DNA from 3 places in the Pseudomonas promysalinigenes genome. Region 3 is predicted to be linked to each of the others. Evidence: riboswitches for the same ligand, from Rfam matches in the RefSeq annotation. Region 3 holds a riboswitch; each other region holds the start of a gene.
What was found. Region 3 has a riboswitch for cobalamin ahead of HU725_RS09215 (TonB-dependent receptor). Riboswitches for the same ligand answer to the same signal wherever they lie in the genome.
Positions count from the first base shown of each region.

Region 1 (2,259 bases), 540 kb from region 3:
TTTCGATGAGGATGTGATCAAGGTCGCCGCGACGCGCCACGAGTTCACGCATGACGGGGAAGAATTCTTCTTGGACCGTGCAGCACAGGCAGCCGTTGGCAAGCTCATAAACGCGGCCGCTGGCTTCTTCTTCGGTGCAACCGATACTGCACTGTTTGAGGATTTCGCCGTCGATGCCCAGCTCACCGAACTCGTTGACGATGACCGCGATGCGGCGGCCTTGGGCGTTATCGAGCATGTGGCGCAGCAGCGTGGTTTTGCCTGAGCCGAGGAAGCCTGTAACGATAGTGACGGGGAGCTTGGCCAATGTTTTCATGTCGTGTTGCCCTTGGCAGGTTAGCGCGGGCACACGGGACGATAGCCGCAGGCCAAGCTGGCCGGGCTCGTTCGCCACCGGATCACCCCGCCCGGTTGAAAGTCGAAATCGTGAACGAGGCAGGTCTCCTGGCTTGCACCGTACCATTGCCGTGCGAACGGCTTAGTGGCGGATGGACGCCTTCCCGCGCGTTGGCGCAGTGGCTGTGTCGATCCATTGTCGGTGCCTACAGTTGCGGGGGCAGCCGCGGCTTCAACCGCGTTCCCGTCTTAGCTTCGGCCTGGCCGAAGAACCTCGAAGCAGCAAGGCTACGCGGGGGGTGGCAGGTGGTCAACTATCGTCCACGCTCCTGCATAGGCATTTGGCCTTGTTTTGCCCTGCTGTTGCATTGCTTTTGCCCTCCTCTGCTTTTGCTTTTAAGCGCGCGGTAGTTCAGCAAGCGCCGAATGCGACTTCAGGAGGCCTCACTCCGGCCTCCTGAAGTCGCAATCTGTGTCGCCTGAACTACCGTGCGCTTAGAAGCAAAAGCCAAGAGCAAGAGCAAGAGCAAGAGCAAGAGCAAGAGCAAGAGCAAGAATTGCAGGTGTTGAAGCGAGCGCAAGCGCGAGCCGGTTTATTGGATTTGACGCCACCACCGCCCCGTGCTCTCCTTATGCCTTGCGTCAGGTGCCCCCTTGGGGTGAAACGGGAAATCGGTGCGTCTCAGGCCCTCGCCAGGGCCAGGCAAACCCGATGCTGCCCCCGCAACGGTAAGCGAGCGAAGCATCAAGACCACTGTGCCAGTGCGTAGTGCATGGGAAGGTGATGCTTTTCAAGGAGCCATGCTCCTCCTCGCAAGCCCGGAGACCGGCCTGGCGCTCATGAACACCCCGCGGTGGGCGGGCGCTGTCGCATCCCCCTGGTTGTCTGGCAACCGGGGCTGCCGCGCTCGTGCCCATTGCACTGACAAAAGCAAAGCAGAGGATCGCATCATGCCAGTCACCAGCGCCAATCACAGCATCGCTACACAGGTTTCCCTCAGCCAACGCATGGCCATCGCTATAGGCGCCAGCCTTCTAGGTCTGTGCCTAGTGTATTTTGCCGGCTTCTCGCACATAGAGGCCGTGCACAACGCCGCACACGACACCCGCCACAGCGCCGCCTTCCCTTGCCACTGAGGCCATCATGATCAAGCGTATCGCCAGCACCGCCGGGTTCAGCGGCCTGCTCGCAGCCTTGCTGCTGACAGTGCTGCAAAGCTTCTGGGTCGCACCACTGATCCTCCAAGCGGAAACCTATGAAACTGCCGCCCCTAGCGCCGAGCACCATAGCCATGACGCAGAGGCGAACGCCGGGCACAGCCACAGTGAAGAAGCCTGGTCGCCAGAAGATGGTTGGCAGCGCATCCTCTCCACGACGGGCGGCAACCTGGTGGTTGCGGTCGGCTTCGCACTGATCCTCGCCGCCCTTTACAGCCTGCGCGAACCAGGCCGCACCAGCACTGGGGCGCTCTGGGGGTTGGCCGGTTTTGCCGTGTTCTGCCTGGCCCCCACCCTGGGCTTGCCGCCAGAATTACCCGGCACCGCCGCTGCGGATCTGGGTCAGCGCCAGAGCTGGTGGATCGGCACGGCCGCCGCCACCGCCACCGGCCTGGCACTGCTGGTATTCGCCCGCCATGGCCTGCTCAAGGCGCTAGGTGCCGTCTTGCTGGTAGTGCCCCATGTGATCGGGGCGCCACAGCCCGACGTTCACGAGAGCCTGGCGCCGCAAGCCCTGGAAACCCAGTTCAAGATCGCCTCCTGGCTGACCAACGCAGCGTTCTGGATAGCGCTGGGTTTACTCAGTGCCTGGCTCTATCGCCGCGCCAGCCACGCTTGATGAGCACGCACTTACTAATGCCGGCACTTTATGCCGGCATTGGTTGCCGCCGAGGCTGCCCAGTGCAAGCGCTCGATCAACTGTTG
Region 1 is NZ_CP077094.1:2,567,486-2,569,744, forward strand. Features, by position in the region: gene cobW (cobalamin biosynthesis protein CobW) at 1-316, opposite strand, end outside; cobalamin riboswitch at 418-628, opposite strand; cobalamin riboswitch at 964-1,185, shown strand; gene HU725_RS11635 (CbtB domain-containing protein) at 1,288-1,473, shown strand; gene HU725_RS11640 (CbtA family protein) at 1,481-2,173, shown strand; gene HU725_RS11645 (cobalamin biosynthesis protein) at 2,191-2,259, shown strand, end outside.
Region 1: linked by a shared signal. The riboswitch ahead of HU725_RS11635 (CbtB domain-containing protein) and the one ahead of HU725_RS09215 (TonB-dependent receptor) in region 3 are both predicted to bind cobalamin.

Region 2 (2,259 bases), 780 kb from region 3:
CGTGCCTTGGCCATGGCGCCGACGACCAATATCGCGCGCAACTGATATCAAAATGATGTACCCTGCCACGGCGGTGTTGCTTGATAAAAAAAGCTCGCCGCCGTGCGCATTTACAGAAAGCGTCTAATCTAAATTCTCAACTCTTTTCGGCTCCGGCCGGTCGGTCTTTGACAGGAAGTTCTGGCCATGAAGATGATGGCGCGCTTCGCATTCCTTTCCATGGTGGCTTTACTTGCCGCCTGTTCTAGCCGTGCCCCGGCGCCTGCGCCTGTGGTTCAGCCCACCATCACCTACAGCCAGCCAGAGGGCTCGCCGCTGGCTGACGACGTGTTGATCCGTGCTATCGGCCTGGTGGGTACGCCTTACCGTTGGGGTGGCAATACACCGGATTCCGGGTTCGATTGCAGTGGCCTTATCGGTTACGTGTACCGCGATGCTGCTGGTATCAGCCTGCCACGTTCGACCCGCGAGATGATCGTGATGCGCGCGCCCACGGTGAGCATCAACGCCTTGCAGTCGGGCGACCTGGTGTTCTTCGCCACTGCCGGCGGTTCGCAAGTGAGTCACGCGGGCATTTATGTGGGCGAAGGGCGCTTCGTGCACGCGCCTTCCACTGGCGGTACCGTACGCTTGGATTACCTGTCCAACAGCTACTGGGCCAAAGCCTATCTGCAGGCCAAGCGTGTGATTCCCCAGGAGCACCTGGCGCAGAATCGCTGAGGGAACACCGGGTTCCTCTGCATGGCCACGCCGATTGACGGTCCCGGTGCAACCCTCTAACCTTCGCGGCGTGTTTCAGGTGCCCTGCCAGCTTCGACTGGGCAGGGTGAAACTGGGAAGCCGGTGGTCGCCAGCATGGCGCGATTCCGGCGCTGCCCCCGCAACGGTAAATGAGTGACGGCCGCGCAGTGCCACTGGGTGTGAACACCCGGGAAGGCGCGTAGCCCTGGGCCCACGGCCCGCTCATGAGCCCGGAGACCGGCCTGATACTGCCAACGGCATCACGGAGGGTGATGTGCGGTGCATCGCGGCCTCGGCCGTGGCTGCTGCGCGTTCTCCGTCTGCCCGCCTTTTACCTGCCGCCACTGCCCACGTGGCCGCAGCCTGCGGAGAACCTTCCATGAGCGAATTCACCGAACGCGACGAGCGCCACCTGGCGCGTATGCAGCGCAAGAAGGCGGTCATCGACGAGCGCATCGCCAATTCCCCCAACGAGTGCGGCTTGCTGCTGGTGCTCACCGGCAACGGCAAGGGCAAGAGCAGCTCGGCGTTCGGTATGCTTGCCCGTGCCCTGGGCCATGGCATGCAGTGCGGGGTGGTGCAGTTCATCAAAGGCCGCAACAGCACTGGCGAGGAGCTGTTCTTCCGTCGCTTCCCCGAGCAGGTGCGCTACCACGTGATGGGTGAGGGCTTCACTTGGGAAACCCAGGATCGTCAGCGTGACATCGCTGCCGCCCAGGCGGCATGGGCGGTCTCGCGCCAGCTGCTGCAAGACCCGAACGTGCAGTTCGTAGTGCTCGACGAGCTCAATATCGCGCTCAAGCACGGCTATCTCGACCTGGACCAGGTGCTCACTGACATTCAGGCCCGGCCACCGATGCAGCATGTGATCGTCACCGGTCGCGCGGCCAAGCCTGAAATGGTCGAGCTGGCCGATACCGTCACCGAGATGGGCATGCTCAAGCATGCCTTCCAGGCCGGGGTCCGCGCACAGAAGGGCGTCGAATTGTGAGTGAACCCCGCAGCTGTCCAGCGGTGCTGATCGCGGCACCTGCCTCTGGCCAGGGCAAGACTACCGTGACCGCGGCCTTGGCCCGCTTGCACCGTAACCTGGGCCGCAAGGTACGGGTATTCAAATGCGGCCCGGACTTTCTCGACCCGATGATCCTCGAGCGCGCCAGTGGTGCCCCGGTGTACCAGCTCGATCTGTGGATGATCGGTGCTCAGGAGAGCCGTCGGTTGCTGTGGCAAGCCGCACAAGAGGCAGACCTGATTTTGATCGAAGGCGTGATGGGCCTGTTCGACGGCACCCCATCGAGTGCCGATCTGGCACGACACTTTGGAGTGCCGGTGTTGGCGGTCATCGATGGCACGGCCATGGCCCAAACTTTTGGCGCCCTGGCATTGGGCCTGGCACGTTACCAGGCCGACCTGCCCTTCGCTGGCGTACTGGCCAACCGTGTCGGCAGCCTACGTCACGCGCAATTGCTCGAAGGTAGCCTGACCGAGGGCCTGCGCTGGTATGGCGGCCTGTCGCGC
Region 2 is NZ_CP077094.1:1,238,874-1,241,132, forward strand. Features, by position in the region: gene HU725_RS05745 (C40 family peptidase) at 1-45, shown strand, start outside; gene HU725_RS05750 (C40 family peptidase) at 187-720, shown strand; cobalamin riboswitch at 781-1,001, shown strand; gene cobO (cob(I)yrinic acid a,c-diamide adenosyltransferase) at 1,121-1,732, shown strand; gene HU725_RS05760 (cobyrinic acid a,c-diamide synthase CobB) at 1,729-2,259, shown strand, end outside.
Region 2: linked by a shared signal. The riboswitch ahead of cobO (cob(I)yrinic acid a,c-diamide adenosyltransferase) and the one ahead of HU725_RS09215 (TonB-dependent receptor) in region 3 are both predicted to bind cobalamin.

Region 3 (2,259 bases):
AGGCACGCCAGCTATGGCTGCACCTGCCCCTGCACACGCTGCTGGCTGAAGAAGACGGTGAACTGCTTGGATCCTACTACCTCAAGGCCAATGCTGCCGGCCCAGGCGCCCATGTGGGCAACTGCGGTTACATGGTCTGCGAGGCTGCCCGCGGGCGGGGCGTAGCAAGGCTGATGTGCGAACATTCCCAGAAACTGGCGCGACAGGAAGGGTTTTTGGCGCTGCAGTTCAATTCGGTCGTCGCGAGCAACGAAGTGGCTGTGGCGCTGTGGACGCAGCTAGGCTTCGAAACCGTTGGCCGCCTGCCCAAAGCCTACCGCCACGCCCGCCTTGGCCTGGTCGATTGCCTGGTGATGTACAAATGGCTGGCCGATGAACCGGTGGTAGAGAAACCAGCCCTGTTGATCGGACGCAAAAATATTGAGGCGCGCGTATCGCGCCGTCGCGGGCGCTGATTCACGGATTTGACGCGCCGGCCATTCGATGGTCAGATGCGCGCCAGTTTCAGGTGCCCTGCGCCGCCGTGCGCAGGGTGAAACGGGAAGCCGGTGCGTCGTGGTTCACGACAAGTCCGGCGCTGCCCCCGCAACGGTAAGCGAGCGATGCCTTCGATACACCACTGTGCGCCTGCATGGGAAGGTGAAGGTATCACGCCCCTCGCAAGCCCGGAGACCGGCCTGAAGCTTCACTTGGCAACCCGCGGTGGGCGGGCGCAGGCCGGTATCCGCGTGTGCGCCAGCGTGCGCGGTGCGCCTTTGCGTGTTTTCCACCGGGATCCATTCATTCCTGCTGCAGTGGAACGACATGTCCCGACTCATCAAGCTTCATCCCCTGGCGGCCTGTTTGGCCGTGACCTTGCCAGTACTGGCCGACGAACCTGTGCTGAACCTCCCCTCCACAGCTGTCACCGATAGCCGTGACCCACAACGCGTCGACCTGGCCACCCCCACTGACGCCGGCTCGCGGCTGAACCTCAGCGCCCTGGATACACCTGCCAGTACCAGCAGCATCACGGCCAGCCAGATCGAGCAGCGCAATAACCTCACCGTTCAGGACGCAGTGACCCGATCGCCCGGCATCACCTTCATCGGCAACCCCGGCGACGGCGGCACTGGCCTGTCAGCACGCGGCTTCACAGGCCATGGATCTGTGATGACCCTGTTCGACGGCGCGCGCCTGTACACCGGGGCCGGCACTCAGACGTTTCCGGTCGACCCGTGGATGGTCGAGCAGATCGATGTGATTCGCGGCCCGGCCTCGGTACTGTATGGTGAGGGCGCCACCGGGGCAGTGATCAACGTAATCCCGAAAAAACCATGGGTTGGCGAGGTTCGCAACCACCTGCGCCTGGGCTATGGCTCCTGGGATCGCCAGCAGTTGGGCCTGGACAGCGGCGGCAGCCTCAGTGAGCGCTTGAGCTACCGCCTGACACTCAACCAGCAAGCGGGCAATGGCTGGGTCGACCGCACAGATTCCCGTAGCCTGGCGCTCAGTGCCGCAGCGCGCTTTGACGCCAGCGAGGACCTCAGCTTCACCCTCGCCCACGAACGGGGCGACGCCCAGCCGGCCAATTACTACGGCACGCCGTTGATCGATGGCCACTACCGCAACAGCCTGCGCAAGAAGAACTACAACATTCGCAACGATGTGCAGCGCTACCACGACGAGTGGACGCGTTTGACTACCGACTGGACGCTGACCGATCACGTCAGCGCCAGCAACCAGCTGTATTACATCAAGAGCCGCCGTCACTGGCGCAATGCCGAGAACTACAGCTGGGACGCAGCGCGAGAGCAACTGGAGCGCCAGAGCTACCTGCAAATCAGGCACAACCAGGAGCAGATTGGCGATCGCCAGACCTTCAGCTTCGATCATCAGCTGTTCGGGCTGCCAAGCAGGACGCTGATTGGCGCCGAGTACAACAAGGTGCGCTTCAACGTCGACAGCAACCGGCCTTATAACGACGTGGGTGCAGACTACATCGACCCATGGCAGCCAGCCGCTGGCTGGTTCCATAGCGATTCGCCAACCCGTGCGCAGACGCTGTCCACTACCCACACTTTCGCCCTGTTCGCCGAGAACCGCTTGCAGCTGAGCGAGCGCTTGTCGCTGGTGACGGGCGTGCGTCGCGACCAGAATCACATCGAGCGCGACAACCTTGTCGATGCCAGCCGCAGTGACCGCAGCCTGCAGGGTGGCAACTGGCGCGCTGGGCTGGTGTTCGCAGTCACTGATGATCTGTCGCTGTATGGCCAGTAC
Region 3 is NZ_CP077094.1:2,022,726-2,024,984, reverse strand. Features, by position in the region: gene HU725_RS09220 (GNAT family N-acetyltransferase) at 1-455, shown strand, start outside; cobalamin riboswitch at 490-695, shown strand; gene HU725_RS09215 (TonB-dependent receptor) at 805-2,259, shown strand, end outside.